DNA from 3 places in the Thiomicrospira sp. S5 genome. Region 3 is predicted to be linked to each of the others. Evidence: predicted binding sites of a transcription regulator. Region 3 holds the regulator's gene; each other region holds the start of a gene.
What was found. Region 3 encodes PhoB, which activates phosphate uptake and scavenging genes when phosphate is short. Its sites were predicted from a motif close to GNNTGTCATAAAACTGTCANAT; they were not measured.

Region 1 (6,856 bases), 300 kb from region 3:
CGGGCCAAGATTCCGGGGTTCCAGTTGGATAAAGTCTACGATGCCATCGAAGACGGCATTACGTTGGCAGCGGAGCTGAAACTCAATGGCCATGCTTATAAACTGCCATTGAAGCGTCTGGCGGGAGAAGCGACGCCAAGCGGGTTGGATGCCTTCTTTGCGGTACCGGCCACGGCCAAAACCGCCAGGCCTGGTGATTTGTGGCAAGTGAATCTGTACGGTCAGCCGGTGCCGAATGTGATGGCGGTGCCTTATTCTGCGTTGTACGGTGCCGACCGTGTCTACACCGTCGTTGACGGGCAGTTGAAAAGCGTGACGATTCAAAACGTCGGCGAAGTCATGGTGGACGGTCAGGTTTGGGCGATGGTGCGCGGCGATTTGCCGGATGGTGCTCAGGTCGCCACCACGCATTTACCGAATGCCATCAATGGCCTGAAAGTATCGGTGGTGGAATAGATGTCTCACATTGTTCGTCCGGACCAGCACCCGCAAGATTACGAGGGATATCATCCCGAAAAAACGTCGTTTAAATCTCATGGTTTCATCGGGCTTTTCGCCCGCCATAAAGTGGCCCCCAATCTGATGATGATGGTCATGATTCTGTTGGGCTTGGTGGCACTGATGAAGCTCAATGTGCAATTTTTCCCGAATTTCGAACTCGATTATGCCACGGTCAAGGTGGTTTGGCCGGGCGCGAATGCCGAGGATGTGGAAACTTCCATTACCGACCCGATCGAGCGCGTCATTCGCAATATCGACAACTTGGATGAAATGACGTCCACCTCGGCGCTGGGGATTTCGTCGATTACGTTGAAGTTCAAGGAAGGCACCAATATGATCGAGGCGGTCGATCAGGTGAAGCAGAAGATCGATGAATTGCGTAATCTGCCGCAGGACTCCGAAACCCCGATGATTAGTCGGGTGATTCGTTATGAAATGGTGGCGCGTTTGTTGTTGATCAGCGATAACGGCGATTTGAAAGAATTGCGTCACTTGGCACGGCAGTTTGAGCGTCAGTTGCTGGATCAAGGCATTGATAAGGTCGATTACGTCGGCATGCCGGAAGAGGAAATGGCGGTGGAAGTGCCGCAACAGGCGTTGGAGAATTACGGTCTGACGTTGCAGGATGTGTCGAATCAGTTGGCGGGCATGAGTCGCGATTTTCCGGCCGGTTCGGTGGGGGACGACGACAGTGTGCGCGATTTGCGGGCCATCAAACAGGGACGCAATGAAGTGGACTTCGAACGGTTGCCGTTGGTGGTGTCCGATACCCAGAATGTGCTGTTGGGCGACATCGCCAATATCGAGCGCCGTCCGAAAAAGAATGCGTCCATCATTATGGTGGAGGGGCATCCGGCGATTGAGATGAAACTGCAACGCGCCGAATCCGGCGATACGCTGAAATCATCGAAAATCATGCAGGACTGGCTGGCGAAAACCGAGCCGACCTTGCCGAGCGGCATTCAGTTGAAAGTTTACGATGAAATATGGGCGCTGGTGAACGAGCGGATCATGCTGTTGTTGAACAACGGTGTGGGCGGTTTGATTCTGGTAATCCTGATTCTGTATTTGTTTATGAACGGCCGGGTCGCCTTCTGGGTGGCGGTCGGGATTCCGATTTCCTTTATGGCGACGCTGATGATCATGTATCTGCTGGGCGGCAGCATCAACATGATCAGTCTGTTCGCGTTGATTATGGCCTTGGGGATTATTGTCGATGATGCCATTGTGGTCGGTGAAGACGCGCTGGCCCATTATGAAATGGGCGAGCCGGCGCTGGAAGCGGCTGAAGGCGGCGCGCATCGGATGCTGGCGCCGGTGACGGCGTCGTCCATCACCACGGTGGCGGCGTTTGTGCCTTTGATGTTGATCGGGGCGGAAATCGGGAACATTCTGTTTGCGATTCCGCTGGTCATTATCGCGGTGATTATGGCGTCTTTGCTGGAGAGTTTCGCGGTGTTGCCGGGGCATTTGCGCCATGCATTCAAAAACATCAAACCGCCGGAAGAAGGGTCGGTTCGTTATCGGCTGGACAACGCCATCGATCATTTCCGGGAAGTGCAGTTCCGTCGTTTGACGCGTTGGGTATTGTCGCACCGTGCCATTACCTTGGCGTCGACATTGGCGTTGATGATTTTTGCCATCGGTCTTTTGGCCGGAGGGCGAATTGCCTTTGTGTTTTTCCCGTCGCCGGAATCGACCCGTTTGCTGGCGGATGTGCGTTTTGTCGCGGGCACGCCGCCGGAAGTGACGACGCGTTACGTTGATCAGCTTTATCAAGCCTTGCTGGAAACCGAAAAAACCTTGGAGCCGGGCATTGTCAAAACGGCGGTGGTGCATCATAACGAAACCAATAACGGCGAGACTGGAGCCAACTTCGGGGGCATTAATATCGAGCTGGTGGAATCCGACCAACGTGAAACCCGAAATGCCGAGTTCATCCAGATGTGGCATGAAAAAGCCGGAAAAGTCCCAGGCCTGGACGTTTTGTCGATTGAAGCGCCACGTAACGGACCGCCTGGCAGCGACATCGATATTCGTTTGTGGGGCGCGGAGCCGGGCGTGTTGAAACAGGCGTCTCTGGATTTACAGCAGGTGTTGTCGCAAATTCCCGGTGTATCGGGGGTGAAGGACGATTTGCCGTACGGGCGGGATCAGCTGGTGTATGAATTGACGCCGCAAGGTCAGGCGTTGGGCTTTACCTATGCCTCGCTTGGGCAGCAACTTGCGGATGCGTTTTCCGGGCGGTTGGCGCAAATTTTCACCGATGGCGAAGATGAAGTGGAGGTGCGGGTGCAGTATCCGCGCGACGAACAGGCCAAACTGGCCACGCTCGGCAGCATGCAGGTGATGACGCCGGACGGGCAAAGTGTGCCGCTGAGTTCGGTGGCGAAATGGAAAAACCAGCAAGGCTTTGATGCCGTGCGTCATGTGGACGGCCGTTTGACCATTACCGTCAAGGCGGAAGTGGATAAGAGCGTCAATAACGCCAATCGTATTTTAGCCCAGCTTCAGGAAACGACCTTGAAGGCGTTGGTGGCGCAATACGGATTGAGTTATTCACTGGAAGGTCAGAGCGCCAATCAGGCGGAAACCATCGGCGATATGAAAATCGGGCTGCTGATCGGCTTGGCGACCATTTACATTGTGCTGGCCTGGGTGTTTGCGTCCTATGGCTGGCCGTTGGTGGTGATGATGGCGATTCCGTTCGGCTTGATCGGGGCGATTATGGGGCATTGGGTGCTGGGCATCGATATGACAATTCTGTCGTTGTTCGGTTTCTTCGGTTTGTCCGGCATCGTGGTCAACGATTCTATTATCTTGGTGAGTTTCTACAAACGGCTTCGTGAAGAGGGGATGGCGATTAATCAGGCGTTGGAGGAAGCGGTGGTGCAACGGGTGCGCGCGGTATTCTTAACCTCTTTGACCACCATTGCCGGTTTGACGCCGTTGCTGTTTGAAACCTCCTTGCAGGCGCAATTCCTGATTCCGATGGCAGCGTCCATTGCCTTCGGGTTGATGTTCTCGACCTTATTGATTCTGTTGGTGATTCCGGCGACCTTGTCGCTGTATGAAAATTTCCACGACCGGTTACAGGCCAGGAAGCAGGCCGCTGAAGCGGCCTAAATAATCTTATTCTAAGGTCAGGGTTACTCGCCTTGGAACCCAGGGTTCCAAGGGTGGTCGCAACGGATCAGGCCGTCTTCGATCGGCGGGGTTTCAATCGGGCCGCCGAAGGCTTTCCAGGCATTGAACCCGCCGGCGAGATTAATCACATTCGTATAGCCCATCTGCTTCATGGTGTAAGCGGCCAGTGCGCCGCGTCCACCGGCCTGGCAGAAAATGATCCAAGGCTGGTTCAGATCCGACAGTTCGGATTCGTGCCCTTCAAAGCACATGTCGCATTTGGGTTCCAGAATGCCTCTGGGGATATGAAGTGACATGGGGATGGTGCCGTCGAGGTATTCCGCCGCTTCGCGGACATCGAGGGTTTTGTAACCTTGCGCCTGGTAGTCTTCAACCTGGTCGCAAGTGATTTCATCAATATTGGCTTTGGCCGTTTTTACGAGGTCTTTCAGTCTAAGTGGCATAGCGAACTCCTTGTCTGGAAAGGGAAAACGTCAAGCCATTCCGATTCTAGCATAGATTTTGAGGAATTTATTTCATCCTGCCGTTGCCTTTCATAAAACCTTCAAATAATGCGTGAAAATGAAAAGCATCATATACCCCGAGCGGCTTGAACCGCTGTTTTCGATTTGATTTTCATCAGGATAATCGCGAAAAAATCCAATTTTTCCCAGTGGTTATTTCACGATAGAAAGATAAGAAAACTTGATGATTTTGTCATTTTGAGAGAAAATGTTCGTCCAATTTTGCACTTGTCGCTTTCAAAATGGGTCAAAAAGGCCAAAAAATTAAAGTGGATAAGACACCGAATTTTTATAACTTGAGGGAAGTTGCCAATGTCAACTCGTAGAGAACTAGCCAATGCGATCCGTGTGTTGAGCATGGATGCCGTCCAAAAAGCCAAGTCTGGTCACCCAGGCGCGCCGATGGGGATGGCTGATATCGCCGAAGTCCTGTGGAATGACCACATGAAATTCAACCCGACTAATGCAAACTGGGCCGATCGCGATCGTTTTGTTTTGTCGAACGGTCACGGCTCCATGCTGATTTATTCGTTGTTGCATTTGACTGGGTTCGACCTAGGAATGGAAGACATCAAGCAGTTCCGTCAATTGCATGCGAAAACCGCAGGTCACCCGGAATACGGTTATGCCGACGGTATCGAAACCACGACCGGGCCGTTGGGGCAAGGGATCACCAACGCGGTTGGTATGGCGATTGCCGAGCGTACTTTGGCGGCGCAATTCAACAAACAAAACCACGACATCGTTAACCACTACACGTATGTCTTCATGGGTGACGGTTGTTTGATGGAAGGCCTGTCTCATGAATCAGCGGCTATGGCTGGGACTTTGGGTCTCGGTAAGCTGGTTGCTTTCTGGGATGACAACGATATTTCCATCGACGGTCACATCTCCGACTGGATGGAACGTGACGTTGCCGGACGTTTCGAATCGTATGACTGGCACGTCATTCGCGACGTTGACGGTCATGATGCCGACGCGATTGATAAAGCGATCCGTGAAGCCAAGTCCGTTAACGACAAGCCTTCTTTGATTTGTACACGTACGACAATCGGTTTCGGTTCTCCGAACCTGTGCGGTACCCACGATTGTCACGGCGCTCCATTGGGTGACGAAGAAATCAAATTGACGCGTGAAAACCTGGGCTGGGAATACGAGCCGTTTGTGATTCCGGAAGAAGTTTACGAAGGTTGGGATCATAAAGAGCAAGGTGCGAAAGACGAAGCCGAGTGGAACGCTAAGTTTGAAGCTTACCGCGCTGAATACCCAGAGTTGGCGGCGGAATTCGAACGTCGTATGGCGGGTGAATTGCCGGCGAACTTTGAAATGGAAATGGATAAGTTCATCGCAAAAACACAAGACGAAATGCCAAATATCGCCTCTCGTAAAGCGTCTCAAAACGCAATCGAAGCCATGGGGCCATTGTTGCCGGAAATGTTCGGCGGGTCGGCTGACTTGACCGGGTCTAACCTGACCAACTGGTCCGGTACGGTGAAAGTGAATCATGCGAATCCAAACGGTAACTACCTGTCTTGGGGTGTGCGTGAATTCGGTATGGCACACATGATGAACGGGATGGTTCTGCACGGCGGCTTCAAAGTCTACGGCGGTACTTTCTTCATGTTCATGGAATTCATGCGTAATGCTTTGCGTATGTCCGCCTTGATGAAAATCGGTACGATTTATGTCTTCACGCACGATTCCATCGGTTTGGGTGAAGATGGTCCGACACACCAACCGGTCGAGCAAATGGCGACCATGCGTGTGATTCCAAACTTCCAAACTTGGCGTGCGTGCGACGCGGTTGAGTCTGCGGTTGCGTGGAAACTGGCGGTTATGCGCGGTGACGCGCCGACAGCTTTGGTCTTCTCTCGTCAAAACTTGACGCCGATGGAACGTACGGCCGAGCAAGTGAAGAACATCGAGAAGGGTGGTTACATCCTGAAAGATTGTGACGGTACGCCGGACATCATCTTCATCGCGACCGGTTCTGAAGTTGGTTTGGCGGTTGAGTCCGCTGAAGCGATGGACGCGAAAGTCCGTGTGGTTTCCATGCCGTCTACCGATGCCTTTGACGAGCAGGATCAAGCCTACCGTGATTCCGTGTTGATCCCAGGCGTTAAGCGTGTTGCGATCGAAGCCGGTGTGGCCGAGTCTTGGTACAAGTATGTTGGCTTGGACGGTGATTGCGTTTGCATGAAGTCCTTCGGTGAGTCTGCACCAGCCGGTGAATTGTTCAAAGAGTTCGGCTTCACTGTTGAGAACGTGGTGGCGACGGCGAACAAGGTACTTGGTAAATAACCCATTTCATTTTTTACCAGGCCTGGCCGGTTTACCGGTTGGGTCTGGCGTATTTTAGGAGTAAATAAGAATGACAGTTAAAGTTGGTATTAACGGTTTTGGCCGTATCGGTCGTATGGCGTTTCGTGCGGCTGCAAAAGACTTCAAAAACATTGAAGTAGTTGCCATCAACGATTTGTTGGACCCTGAATATTTGGCATACATGCTGAAGTACGATTCCGTACACGGTCGTTTCGACGGTGACGTCGAAGTGAAAGACGGTAACTTGGTTGTGAACGGTAAAACCATCCGCATCACCGCTGAACGTAACCCGGCTGACCTTAAGTGGGACGAAGTGGGTGCCGACCTGGTCATCGAATGTACTGGTTTCTTCCTGACCGAAGAAACGTGTCAAGCGCACATCG
Region 2 (6,856 bases), 930 kb from region 3:
AAGGGTTGCAACTCAGTTGCTCTTCTTGATAAAACAGGCAATAAAACAGGAAATATAAGGATGGCTTATCAAACATTTACGCCGCGCCACTTAGCGCGCTTTAAATTATGGATGTGGGTGGTGGCGTTGATTGTCGCATCCGGCTTGGTGTTGGCGATTAGCCAGCTTTCAAACGGTTTTATCCACACCTTACCCATCTGGGGGCTGTGGGTGTTGCCGGGGCTGCTGTTATTGCGGTATGGCTTTAAACAACACCAGGCGCTGAAAACCGAAGTGGCACAAACCTACCAACGTTTGTTGGAAACCGAAGCGTTTCAACCCGCGAACGAAGTGGACTTAGGCTTGGGCCGAAAACTGATTGTGGACGCCGACAACGACAAGATGGTGTTACTGTTTCCTCTGGAAATTCACCGCTTTCAACGAGCGGATATCGCCGATTGGAAAGTTGAGCCCAGAAGCGCGCGTAAACACAAAACCAATCGCGTGGAACATGATCTGCATTTGAACTTTGATAGTGGTGAAGCGCTTGAGGTGAAAGGTATTCACCATCGAGACGAAGTGCATCAACAATTCAGTGTGTTGCTTGCAAAATAGTTAGAAACAAACGCTTGAACTAGCGCATCAATATTTTAGCCGTGATGATGGCAGGCTCATTTTCGTAACCTTTTGATGCCAAGTTCGAGATTTCATTTTTTATTTTTTCGGGTGACCAAAAAAACCAGCCTTGATTATGGAACAAGGTTTCTATGTCCAAAGACTTTGACTGATACACTTTACCGGCTGCGAGACCAAGGGTGATTGACGTTTCACGGTTGGCCATATTCATTGAAATCAGGTCTTCTTTTAATTTGGCTAAAACGATTTCTCTATAGTTTTGGCAGGTGAATAACTTGTATTTTCCTTCGGGAATTTCGTGGTTTTGGCAAAGGTCGGCGTATTTGACACCGGAGGAGTCTAAGAAAGACTTTGCTTCCAGTGCCAAAATTGTATTCTGGGTGACATTAAAAGCCAGCAAGTCTATTTCCGGCCTAGGTATTGAATGTTTGCCAATGTCACGCTTTTCTTGTTTGGTTAAATTGACTTTAAAAGATTGCCTAACCCAGTTGCCTTTGTGCTCCAGTAGTGTTTTGAGAATGCCCTCAAAGTAATCCATGGTTGGCTCTCCAGAAATTAACCATTCAACGCATCACTCACAATCGCTTGCGCTTCTTTTAGGATTTCATCCAAATGCGCTTGGCCTTTAAAGCTTTCGGCGTAGATTTTATAGATGTCCTCGGTGCCGGATGGGCGGGCGGCGAACCAGCCGTTTTCGGTGGTGATTTTCAGGCCGCCGATGGCCGCGCCGTTGCCCGGAGCGTGGGTGAGTTTGTCCAGAATAGGCTCGCCCGCCAAAGTGTCGGCTTTGACCATGTCCGGTGACAGGTTTTTCAAAATCGCTTTCTGTTCACGGTTGGCCGGTGCGTCGATGCGGCTGTACACCGGATTGCCGAATTGTTCGGTCAGTGCCTGATACAGTTTCCCCGGGTCTTTGCCGGTGACGGCAGTGATTTCCGCGGCCAATAAATTCATGATAATGCCGTCCTTGTCGGTGCTCCAGACGGTGCCATCCATTTTCAAGAAAGACGCCCCGGCGGATTCTTCGCCACCAAAGGCATAGTCGCCGGACACCAATCCGTCCACAAACCATTTGAAACCGACCGGCACTTCCGCCAGAGTTTTGCCCAAGGAGGCGACGACGCGGTCAATCATGGAACTGGACACCAGCGTTTTACCGATTTTAACGTCCGCCGACCAGTTCGGACGGTGGGTCAGCAGGTATTGAATGGCGACGGCGAGATAGTGGTTCGGGTTCATTAAACCGACCGACGGAGTGACGATGCCGTGGCGGTCGGTATCGGTGTCGTTGCCGAAGGCGATGTCGTAGTCGTCTTTCAGGGCAATCAGGCTGGCCATGGCGTAAGGCGAGGAGCAGTCCATGCGGATTTTGCCGTCCTTATCCACCGTCATGAAAGAGAAGGTCGGGTCGACGTGTTTGTTGACGATTTCCAGATTCAGGCCGTAATGGTCGGCGATCGGTTGCCAGTAATCCACCGCTGCGCCGCCGAGCGGGTCAATGCCGAGCTTGAGTCCGGCGTCTTTGATGGCTTTCATATCGACGATTTTGTCGAGGTCTTTGACATACGGCATGATGAGGTCTTCGGCCTTGACGAATTCGGAAGCCATCGCCTCGGCCAGTGGCATACGATTGATGGCTTGCATGTCGGACATCAGGATTTCATTGGCGCGGTCTTGAATCACGGAAGTGGCATCGGTATCGGCCGGGCCGCCGTTTGGCGGGTTGTATTTGAATCCGCCGTCTTCCGGTGGATTGTGCGATGGTGTGATGATGACGCCGTCGGCCAAATCATCAGTGCGGTTTTCGTTGTAGGTGAGAATGGCGTGCGAAATGACCGGCGTCGGCGTGTAACGGCCTTTGCCTTGAATGATGACGTCCAGACTGTTGCCGGCAAAGACCTCGATGGCGGTGGCGTGGGCGGCTTCCGACAGGGCGTGGCTGTCCATGCCGATGTAGATCGGGCCGGTGATGCCTTGCGCGTCGCGGTATTCGACGATCGCTTGCGAAATGGCGGCGATGTGGTTTTCATTGAAGGCGGTTTTGCTGGCGCTGCCACGGTGGCCGGAGGTGCCGAAGGCGACCGCTTGATCCGGATTGCTGGCATCGGGAATCAAGTTGTAGTAGTCGGTCATCAGTTTGGGAATGTTTTCCAGAATGGATTGTGGGGCAGCTTTTCCGGCGTAGGGTGACAAAGACATGGCGCATCCTTCTATAAGTGATTTTGTGCAACGATTGGTTTCATTATAGCCATGCGGTTTGAAAAAATCATGCCGAATCCGCGCCTTTCATAAAGCTGTCAAACAAACCGAAAAACCACCAGGCCTGGCCATTTGGGTGACTTTTTGAAATAAATTTTATTTATCTCTGGATTTCATGTCAGGAGGCGCTAAAATAGAGAATGTTATTATGTAACACAATGTAATGACAAAAATGTAAAGAAGTAACCGACGCGGGTTGTTTCAGAACAGTTAAGTGAATATTCCAACAACCTGTAACGAACCCGTATTTTTGACGATGAATCAACGAACCCTGACAAACACACTGCCGAAGCGATGGTTTCAGCCTTTTGGCGCTGACACGGTGTCCTGGCGACACCTGTTGCTGGCGTTCGTGTTGCTGTTCGCGCAGACGGCGGCTCTGTTGCACGCCGAGATTCATCCGTTCCATGAACACACCGAAGTGTGTAATGTCTTCGACGGTGTGGAACACCAAGCCAGTGCCTTCACGCCGACATTCGAGTTGCCGCAGACACCCGTTTATCGGGATGTGTGGCGCCCGGATTCCATCCTGTCGTTTGCCGCCACCTTCGCGGCGGTCTATTTCAGCCGTGCCCCGCCGGCCTTCTCCTGATTGATTCTTTTTATTTAATTCCCCTTAAAAATCAGTAAGAGAAATCCTTTTCAGGAGAAAGACATGCTTCGCAAGAAACTCGTGTCTGCCATTCTGTTGGCCAGTGGCGCGTCGGTGAACGCGGCCTGGGCGGAAGACAGCAAGCAGACCCAAACAACCCAATTACAGAAAATTTCCGTGGAATCGCAATTGAATCCGCCGTTGGAACCGGTGGACATCAGTACGTCCACCACCTTACAACCCTCCAAAACGGAAATGGATCGCAACGGCACCGCTTCCCTCGGTGAAGCGCTGGACGGCTTGCCCGGCGTGAATACCCTGGAAACTGGCCCGCAATCCGGTAAGCCGGTGGTGCGCGGCGATACTTCTTTGCGTTTGCCGGTGTTGTCCAATGGCATGACCATGGAGTATCAGGCGGAAGGCACACGCCATAACCCGAATGTGGACCCGGCTTTGACCGAACGTCTGGAAGTGATTCGCGGCCCGCAAGGCTTGAAGTATTCCAGCCAGGCGGTGAAATCGGCGGTGAATGTGGTCGGCCCACAAATAGATTATGCCGGGCCGGGTGAAACCAAAGCGTCCGGTGAGTTGATGGGGGAGGTGAATTCCAATAATAACGAAACCATGATTGGCGCCAAGGCCAAACTGTCATCCAATGGCTTCGGTTTGGTCGGGGGCGTGACCAAACGCCGCGGCAACGATTTCGTCACGCCGGACGGCCCGGAAGCGGGCGATGTGGCCCCGGGCGATCCGCCGGGCACCAAACCCTTGGTCACAGGTACCACGCCTTACACCAACTTTGAAGGCGAGTCGGCCGTGATCGGCGCGGGTTACCGTGGTGATTGGGGTGAAGTGGAATTACGCCACAATTATTGGGAGTCCAAACAAAACTATCTGGGCGTGGAAGCGGCGCCGGGTGAATATGAATTGATTCCGTCCGCCGGGCAAAATCTGACCAACTCCGAAACCCAATTGAAGGCCGAGTTTTTCGCCGGGGATTGGGTCATCAAACCGAAATACGCCCATACCCGCAACCAGCGTCAGGCGATGCATGAAGTGACTTACGAGGACATGGACGATTACAAGGATGACGAGGAATATCTCGACATCGTCGTTCACCGCGATGATTACCAGTTGGCGGTGGAGCATCCGGAATTCTTCGGGTGGCAAGGTGAGTTTGGTGTCAGCGGTTACACCAAAGACCAGGATTTGCGTTCCGGTCATTTGACGCCGAGTGCGACCGAAGATGGCGCCGGCATCTTTGTGGTGGAAAAACAATCCTTCGGTCCTTGGGATGTGGAAGTGGGTGCGCGCTACGACAGTCAGCATGTCAAAGCGCCGTTAAGCTCGGAAAACGCCCATTTCTGGGATGAAACCGGGGTGTATAACAGCTCGAACAATTCGCGCGATTTCTCTGATTGGTCCGGCGCTTTGGGCGTGGCCTATCACTATACGTCCAACTGGACCTTCACCGGTAACCTGGGACGCAGCTTCCGCGCGCCGTCCATTTTTGAACTCTACGCCTCCGGCGCGCACGGCGGGGTGCAGGCCTACCAACTGGGTAACCCGGATTTGAAAGCCGAGACCTCCATCAACACCGAGCTGGCGGCGACCTGGCAGTCGGAAAACCTGCACTCGACCTTGTCGGTGTACTCCAACTGGGTGGATAACTACATCGTGCTGGAAAACACCGAGACCGAAGAGTATTGCGACCACGAAGGCGATTGCCAACCGACGCAGAACCTGAATTATCCATATCGTCTGATGGTTAATTCGCAAACCAATGCGTTGATTCAAGGGATCGAATGGTCGGCGACTTACCGTATGACACCGCAGCTGCAATGGCAGGCCACCGCGGAAATCATGCAAGGGCGCGATACCAAGAACAATCGCGATCTGCCGTTGATGCCGGCGAACAATGCGACCTTAGGCGCGCAGTACACCTTCGGCAGCGGTCAGTATCTGGCGAAACCGTATGTCGGCTTGGGCACCAAGTATGTGGCCGAGAAGGATTCGGCCGGGCCTTACGAGCCGTTCAGCCAGTTCGACAGCACGCCATTCGGGACGGCGTCCACCAAAGATTACTGGTTATGGAATCTGGAAGCGGGTACCGGGTTCAAATTCGGCAAGCAACGCCTGTACCTGGATTTGACCGTGCAGAACTTGATGGATGTGCAGTATCGTGACTTCCTCGATACCTATAAAGGGTATGCGCAGGGCATGGGTCGTAACTTCCAGTTGCATGCACGTTTGCCGTTCAAAATTTGATGTTTGAACCGTCGTCGACTCCAGTCGGCGGTGGGTATCAAATCAATATAAAAAAACCGCCAGGCCTGGCGGTTTTTTCGTTTCAGGAGCGAGAACGCTTTAGAAGTGTTCGCGCGGATTGAACGGCATTTTCGTGGCCATGTCTTCGTAAAAGGCTTTGGCGTCGTCGCTGTCGGCCGGTGGTGTGTGGATTTGTACCACGATGAACTGATTACCGGCTTTATCGTTTTTGCCGAGGCCGCGGCCTTTGATGCGCAGTTTCGAACCGGATTGAGTGCCGGCCGGAATGTTCATATTGACCTTGCCTTTCAGGGTCGGGATTTCGACCTTGGTGCCCAGCGCCGCTTCCCACGGTGTCAGCGGCAGGTTGAGGATAATGTCGTCGCCATCCACTTTGTAAAGCGGGTGGTTTTGCAGATCCACTTCCAGATAAAGGTCGCCGTTCGGACCGCCGCCGAAACCGGGCGCGCCCTGACCGCTCAAGCGAATGCGCGAACCTTGCTTGACCCCGGCCGGAATCTTCACCTTCAACTGTTTCGGCTGGTGCGAGACCTGGCCGAACTGGTTGGGGTTCGGCATTTGCAGGTTCAGGGATTTCGCCGCACCATTGACGGCTTCTTCCAGCGTCACCAACACCTTGACGATTTGGTCGTCGCCTTTTTGTTGGAAGCCTTGGCCCTGATGTCCGAAACCGCCTTGCCCGCCGAACCCGCCGCCGAACATGGATTCGAAAAAGTCGCTGAAGCCGCCGGCCTGACCACCGGCACCGCCAAACCCGCCGCCGAACATGCTTTCAAAGTCCGGTGGTGGTTGGAAGTTTTGGCCATTATGGTAGTTGGGGCCGAGTTGGTCGTACATTTGACGTTTTTCGGTGTCGCCCAATACTTCGTAGGCTTCATTGATTTCCTTGAATTTGGTTTCGTCCCCGCTCGGTTTGTCGGGGTGATGCTTGGCGGCCAGTTTGCGGTAGGCTTTTTTAATCTCCGCTTCCGAGGCACTGCGTTCCACACCTAAGATTTCGTAGTAATCTTTATATTCCATTGTTTTTCCTGAAAATTTAAGCTAACTAGCTTATGGGGATGATGCCAAGGGTTTTCAAGGGCTTTTATCGATTTTGTATTC
Region 3 (6,856 bases):
CGCCAAAGGATAAGTGCCGTTCAAAGCATTCTCAGGGGTCGCCGCGACGAATTTACCGTCATCTTTCTTAGAAAGCGGAACCGCTTTAACACCGGCTGTTTTGTAACCGATACCGGAATAACCGATGCCGTTCAAAGAAGAAGTAACGGATTGAACAACGGACGCTGAACCTGGTTGCTCATTCACAGAAGACTTGTAGTCACCTTTACAAAGCGCTTTCTTCTTGAAGTAACCGTAAGTACCGGAAACAGAGTTACGTCCGTAAAGCTGGATAGACTTGTCTTTCCACTCACCTGTCAGACCAACACCACCCCAAGTTGTCACGTCGTTTTTCGCGCCACACTTACGAGTTGAAGAGAAGATGGCATCCACTTGAGGAATCGCCAAACCTTTGATTGGGTTGTCTTTGTTGACGTAAACCGCTAGCGCATCGATTGCAACACCGATTGCAGTAGGCTTATAACCGTGTTTCTTTTCGAACATGGCCGTTTCTTTAGACTTCATTTTACGGCTCATAGGACCGATGTTAGAAGTTGACTCAGTCAACGCTGGAGGAGCCGTTGAAGAACCGGCCGCTTGAATCTGAATGTTGACGTTAGGATAAGTACGCTTGAATTCTTCCGCCCAAAGCGTCATCAAGTTCGCCAAAGTATCGGAACCAACAGAAGAAAGGTTACCGGAAACACCGGAAACTTTTTTGTAGTCTGGAATAGCAGAATCCACACCAGCGGCATAAACAGAGTTAGAAACCACAGCGGTAGCAAGACCCATTGCAATTAGTAGATTGCGTTTCATTACTTCTTCTCCTAAAAAATAGAAAGTATTTATCTTTATAGACAGGAAGGATTATGACGGGCTGGCGTAACATCCAAATGAAACAAAAATGACAGTTATATGACACCGTCAATCGGGCCTTTCCAGCCCCGTAAACAAAACATACATCAAAAATATTGCAATATATTTGTCACATTATCCCAATCCTCACGTAATTTTTTATACAATTCCCGCTTGTCAGAATCGCTCAAAATCAAACAGTGAAACAGAGAGACATTCCATGGAATTTCGGGACATTAATGACATCGAAGACGCCACCAGCAAAAGTCGGAAGGAAATGTTCCGCTTCGGATCGGCCCTGCTCTTCATTATCCTCATCATGCTTTTCTCCGCCAATTTGCAACTGGGCACCGGAACGGTCAGTGTCGAATTGGTCATTGCCGCCATGATCGGCGGTTACATGGCGATGAACATCGGCGCCAATGACGTGGCCAACAACGTTGGCCCCGCCGTCGGCTCGAAAGCCTTAACCTTGACCGGCGCCATCATCATCGCCGCCGTCTTCGAATCCGCCGGGGCCTTGATTGCCGGTGGCGACGTCATCAGCACTATTAAAAAAGGCATTATCGACCCCGCTCTGATCGAGAACGGCGACACCTTTGTCTGGCTGATGATCGCCGCCCTCCTGTCCGGAGCGATTTGGCTGAACCTGGCCACGGCCATGGGTGCGCCGGTGTCCACCACCCACTCCATCGTGGGCGGCGTTCTCGGCGCCGGCATCGCCGCCACCGGTTGGGAAATCGCCAACTGGGACAAAATGGGCGCCATTGCCGCCAGCTGGATTATCTCCCCGGTCATCGGGGGATTGATCGCGGCCATGTTCCTTCTCTGGATCAAACGCAGCATCACCTATCAGGACGACATGCTCGCCGCGGCAAAAAGGACGGTACCGATTCTGATTTCCGTCATGGCCTGGGCTTTCTCGACCTATTTGATTCTGAAAGGCCTGAAAAAAATCTGGCACGCGGACTTTTTAACCGCGTCACTGGTCGGTCTCGCCATCGCCTTCATGGTGTACTTAAGCGTCCGCCCAATGATTGCCCGCCAAGCCAATGGCTTGAAAAGCAGCAAAGCCAGTGTCAACGCCCTTTTCACCATTCCGTTGATTTTCGCCGCCGCGCTATTGAGCTTCGCACACGGTGCCAATGACGTCGCCAACGCCGTCGGGCCTTTGGCTGCCATTAACGATGCGGTGCAGAGCCATCAGGTCTCCACCAAAGCTGAAATTCCATTGTGGGTCATGTTGATTGGTGCCATCGGCATCAGTTTAGGGCTACTGTTGTTCGGGCCGAAACTGATTAAAACCGTCGGTTCCGAAATCACCGAGCTGGATCAAATGCGCGCCTTCTCGATTGCGATGGCCGCGGCTATTACCGTCATCATCGCGTCTCAGCTGGGCTTGCCGGTCAGTTCCACTCACATTGCCGTGGGCGGGATTTTCGGTGTCGGCTTCCTGCGTGAATACCTGAAGCGCAACTACGCCAAAACCCTGCAGCAGATTCGTGACCACCACGAAGGCGCCAATCAGGCGGAAATCGAGCAATACATCGAGCGTTTCGGAAAAGCCAGCATTCAGGAGAAGAAAATCATGCTGGCGGAACTGAAGCAGCATAAAGCGGAAGTGGAATTGACCAAGAAAGAACGTAAATCCTTGAATAAGGTGTATCAGAAAGAGCTGGTCAAACGTTCGGCCTTCTTGAAAATCGTCGCCGCGTGGGTCATCACCGTCCCGGTTTCCGGCATTCTGGCGGCGATGATTTACTTCACGATCCGCGGTATGATGCTGCCATAACCCAATGGCTGTAATCGGTCTTCCGATTCGTCAAGACATCATTCATTTTAACCAGGCCTGGCTATTTTCATTTCCGCCAGGCCTGGTCATTCCCTACTATCCAGAGCCATCGCAACCCTGATGACATCCGTCGTTAATGCACGGACTTGCTGCGCGGAAAATCGCACCGGAAGCTTGACCCTTTACCCAACTGACTTTTAATCACCAACTTGGCATCATGACGTTCCAGGATGTGCTTGACGATGGCCAACCCCAAACCGGTGCCACCGGTGTCGCGTGAACGTGCCGTATCGACACGATAAAAACGTTCGGTCAGGCGACTGATGTGTTCCTGCGAAATCCCGATGCCGGTGTCGTCCACCTGAAAGTGCGGCCCTTTTGCGTCTTCGTACCAGCGCACGGTGATTTGCCCGCCTTCCGGCGTATAACGGATGGCGTTGGAAATCAGGTTCATCAACACACTCTTCAGCGGTTCTTCGTAACCTTTCAACGCCAGACTCTCGTCCAACTCAAACCTAAAACTGTGTTTTCCTTGGCTCATCTGAGTGGCGTCCTGTTCCATTTTTTTGAGGATGGGAGCAATCGGAACGGTTTTCTCCTTACCGACCAGCGTTTCCGATTCCATGGCCGAAAGCGTCAGCAAATCGTTGATGATGGACTGCATCCGTTCGGATTGGTTGTGCATCTGTTCCAACGGCTTCACCCACATGGAATCCGGTTCTTGGCCGTCCATCATCACTTCGATGTAACCGTTCAATACGGTCAGCGGCGTACGCAGTTCATGTGACGCATTGGCAATGAAATCACGGCGGATTTGCGCCAGATTGTAAAGCTCGTGAATGTCCTTGACGATCAGCAGCTTATGTTCCTGAAAATACGGGAATAATTTCAGATTGAACACCCGAGGAATCCCGTTGAGTGAAGATAAAATCACCGATTTTTCATAACGCCCCGACTTGAGGTACTGAATGAAATCCGGGTGCCGCAGCAGATTTTCGATTTTACGATGGGTATCACTGTGTTTCAGCTTGAACAGCTTTTTGGCGGAATTGTTAAACCATTCAATTTGATTGGATTCATTCAGCGAGATAATGGCGTCCGGAATCGTCATGGACGCGGCCAGGAATTGCTCGGATTTGTAAAACTGTAAGTCGGCGTGCTTTTCCAGCGAACGCTGTTTGCGTGAGACCAGATACCCTAACTCGCCCCACAGACCGGAGCCAGGTGGATAAGACACATTAGGCGTGCCCTTCATCCAAAGTTCGAAGCGATAGATACTGTACAATTGACGGGCGATATAGAACAGCAAATAACCGAAAAAGGTGGCCATCCACCAATCGGTCATCCATGCGATGAACAGGGCGAGCCACACACTGGTGATGACCCAGGTGAGTTCCCGCGTAATTCCTTTTGACACTGAATCGTTTTCCTCTTATTCAACAGAGAAACGATAGCCAGCACCTCTTACGGTTTGAATCGTATCGGCTGCCCCGACGGGCTCCAATAGTTTTCTGAGACGCCGAATGTGAACATCGACGGTTCTCTCTTCGACCACGACATTCTCCCCCCACACCTGGTCCAGCAACTGGACACGGGTATAAACACGGTTGGAATGCGTCATGAAGAAATGCATCAACTTGAACTCTGTTGGCCCAAGTTTAACTTCTTGGTCATTGACTGTAAAACGGTAACTGGATAAATCCAGCTTCAAATCGCCGGAACGCACCACGTCCAGCGCATTCTTTTCGGGGGATTGACGTCGCAGCAAGGCCTTGACCCGTGCCACCAAGGCTCGCGGCGAAAAGGGTTTGACGACGTAATCGTCGGCACCCGCATCAAAACCCTGCACCTGGTCGTTTTCCTCACCACGGGCCGTCAGCATGATAATCGGAATGCCGGCGGTCTGGTCGTTCTGACGAATACGCTGAGCCAGCGAAACACCCGACACGCCCGGCAACATCCAATCCAATAACACGCAGTCCGGCTGGTGTTCCAACAACAGTTTCCAGCCTTGCTCTGCATTCGGGGCTTCGATGACCTTATAATTCGCCGCTGTTAACGTGAAATTCAACATATCGCGAATGGCGGCTTCATCTTCGACCACTAAAATGCATTGCTCTGTCATAAATCTTTCCCGTTAAGATTCCAGCTCGCTCAAGAACTCGTTTAAGCGTTCGCTGTCTAGGTTACGCATATCCATCCCTTGAACCAGGTAGATGATGCTTTCCACAATGTTTCTGGCATGATCCGATACACGCTCGGAAGCGCGCAATGCGATGATCATTTCCATCAGACATTCTACTTGATCCGGCATCTCTTTCAGAGAGGTTTTCAAATCCGCCATGGCATCGGCGAAAATGTCGTCGATCAATTCTTCTTCCTGAATGATTTTACCAGCCCCTTCGGTGGAAACGCGAGCAAAAGAATCCAGCGCAGTTTTCAGCATGGCGTTGGAGCGCGTGGAAATGTCCATCAATTCAACGTAGCCCGGCAATTCAGCGCACTTCACTTGGTGCTCTTTTCCGAACACGATGACCATTTTCGCGATCTTGACGATTTCGTCGCCCATACGCTCCAGATCGATGGCGATGCGAATCGCGGCAATGATCAAACGCAAATCGGAAGCCGTCGGTTGTTGGCGCGCCAATACTTTCGCGCACAAACGGTCGATTTCCATTTCCGCTTTATTAATTGCTTTGTCGAAGGCGATGATTTCCACCGCTTTTTCGGTATCGCCACTGCCCAAAGCGACCAACGCCGTTTCAAACTGGCGCTCGACCATGCCGCCCATTTCCAGAATGTGGTTGAACAAATCTTCCAGATTACGGTTCAGCATTTCCGAAATGTGTGAGCTGAATTCTTGTTTTTCCATGTGATGACTCTCCTGACTGTTCTTATAACTATAACTCAATACTCAACATTGAGAGCTTTGCACGAGTGGGACGCGAGGAAAAAATGAGATAAAATTTTTCTGAATCAGGCGGAAAACGAAGTTAATAGCTAGCTATTAACGAGTTTTTCAACGACATTCAGGAAGATTTTAGCTATTTTTAGCCGTGTACCCATCTCGTGTAAAGCTCTCAACTTAACCGTAACGACCGGAAATGTAATCTTCGGTACGTTTGACTTGCGGATTCGTGAACAGAGAGTCGGTATCGGTGTATTCGATCAAGTCTCCCATGTACATGAATGCGGTGTAATCGGACACACGAGCTGCCTGCTGCATGTTGTGCGTGACGATCAAAATCGTGAAGTCCTTTTTCAGCTCGAAAATCAATTCTTCGATGGCCAAAGTGGAAATCGGATCCAGTGCCGATGTCGGTTCGTCCAACAACAAAACTTCCGGCTTGATGGCGATGGCACGCGCGATACACAAACGCTGTTGCTGACCACCCGACATGCCCAAAGCATTCTCGTCCAAACGGTCTTTGACTTCTTCCCAAAGTCCGGCGCCTTTCAAGGCCCATTCCACCGTTTCATCCAGCACGTTCTTATCGCTGATGCCTTGCAGACGCAAACCGTAACAGACGTTTTCATAAATCGATTTCGGGAAAGGGTTCGGCTTTTGGAACACCATGCCCACACGACGACGCAGCGCCGCCACATCCATGTGCTTACTGTACATGTCGTCCCCGTGCAAAAGCATCTCCCCTTCCACGCGCACGATGTCAATCAAATCGTTCATGCGGTTGAAGCAGCGCAACAAGGTGGACTTCCCGCAACCCGACGGCCCGATAAACGCCGTCACACGGTTTTGCGGCAGTTTCATATTGATGTTCTGCAAGGCTTGTTTGGAACCGTAAAACAGGTTCCAATCCTTGACCTCAATCGCCATTTTTTCGTTGTCCAAGTGCATACCACGATGATCACGATCAATCGAAATATTCATATTCTGTTCAGTCATAACAACATTCCTATTCTAAAATTCTATTGCAATAATCCACCAGGCCTGGTCATTAATTATCCAGAGCCTTGTACTTCTCTCTCAGCTTATTACGGATCGTGATCGCTCCGAGGTTCAAACCGATGATAATCAACACCAACAACAAAGAGGTGGCATAGACCAACGGCTGAGACGCTTCAACGTTCGGGCTTTGGAAACCGACGTCGTAGATATGGAAACCAAGGTGCATGAACTTACGGTCCAAGTGAATAAACGGTGCGTTCAAATCGATTGGCAGTTCCGGCGCCAATTTCACCACACCGACCAACATCAACGGCGCCACTTCC

Region 1: the regulator PhoB is predicted to act here: its motif matches at 4,177-4,198, upstream of tkt (transketolase).
Region 2: the regulator PhoB is predicted to act here: its motif matches at 2,897-2,918, upstream of pgm (phosphoglucomutase (alpha-D-glucose-1,6-bisphosphate-dependent)).

What each region holds. Positions count from the first base shown of each region.
Region 1 covers NZ_CP014470.1:2,559,653-2,566,508, reverse strand. Annotated here, with positions in the region: gene AYJ59_RS11960 (efflux RND transporter periplasmic adaptor subunit) at 1-456, shown strand, start outside; gene AYJ59_RS11955 (efflux RND transporter permease subunit) at 457-3,627, shown strand; gene AYJ59_RS11950 (rhodanese-like domain-containing protein) at 3,651-4,091, opposite strand; gene tkt (transketolase) at 4,464-6,452, shown strand; gene gap (type I glyceraldehyde-3-phosphate dehydrogenase) at 6,523-6,856, shown strand, end outside.
Region 2 covers NZ_CP014470.1:417,721-424,576, forward strand. Annotated here, with positions in the region: gene AYJ59_RS01930 (protein adenylyltransferase SelO) at 1-29, shown strand, start outside; gene AYJ59_RS01935 (hypothetical protein) at 61-594, shown strand; gene AYJ59_RS01940 (hypothetical protein) at 614-1,153, opposite strand; gene pgm (phosphoglucomutase (alpha-D-glucose-1,6-bisphosphate-dependent)) at 1,171-2,814, opposite strand; gene AYJ59_RS01950 (hypothetical protein) at 3,125-3,466, shown strand; gene AYJ59_RS01955 (TonB-dependent receptor) at 3,530-5,734, shown strand; gene AYJ59_RS01960 (DnaJ C-terminal domain-containing protein) at 5,834-6,775, opposite strand.
Region 3 covers NZ_CP014470.1:2,260,631-2,267,486, forward strand. Annotated here, with positions in the region: gene AYJ59_RS10480 (PstS family phosphate ABC transporter substrate-binding protein) at 1-795, opposite strand, end outside; gene AYJ59_RS10485 (inorganic phosphate transporter) at 1,055-2,626, shown strand; gene phoR (phosphate regulon sensor histidine kinase PhoR) at 2,760-4,043, opposite strand; gene phoB (phosphate regulon transcriptional regulator PhoB) at 4,059-4,751, opposite strand; gene phoU (phosphate signaling complex protein PhoU) at 4,764-5,498, opposite strand; gene pstB (phosphate ABC transporter ATP-binding protein PstB) at 5,712-6,530, opposite strand; gene pstA (phosphate ABC transporter permease PstA) at 6,583-6,856, opposite strand, start outside.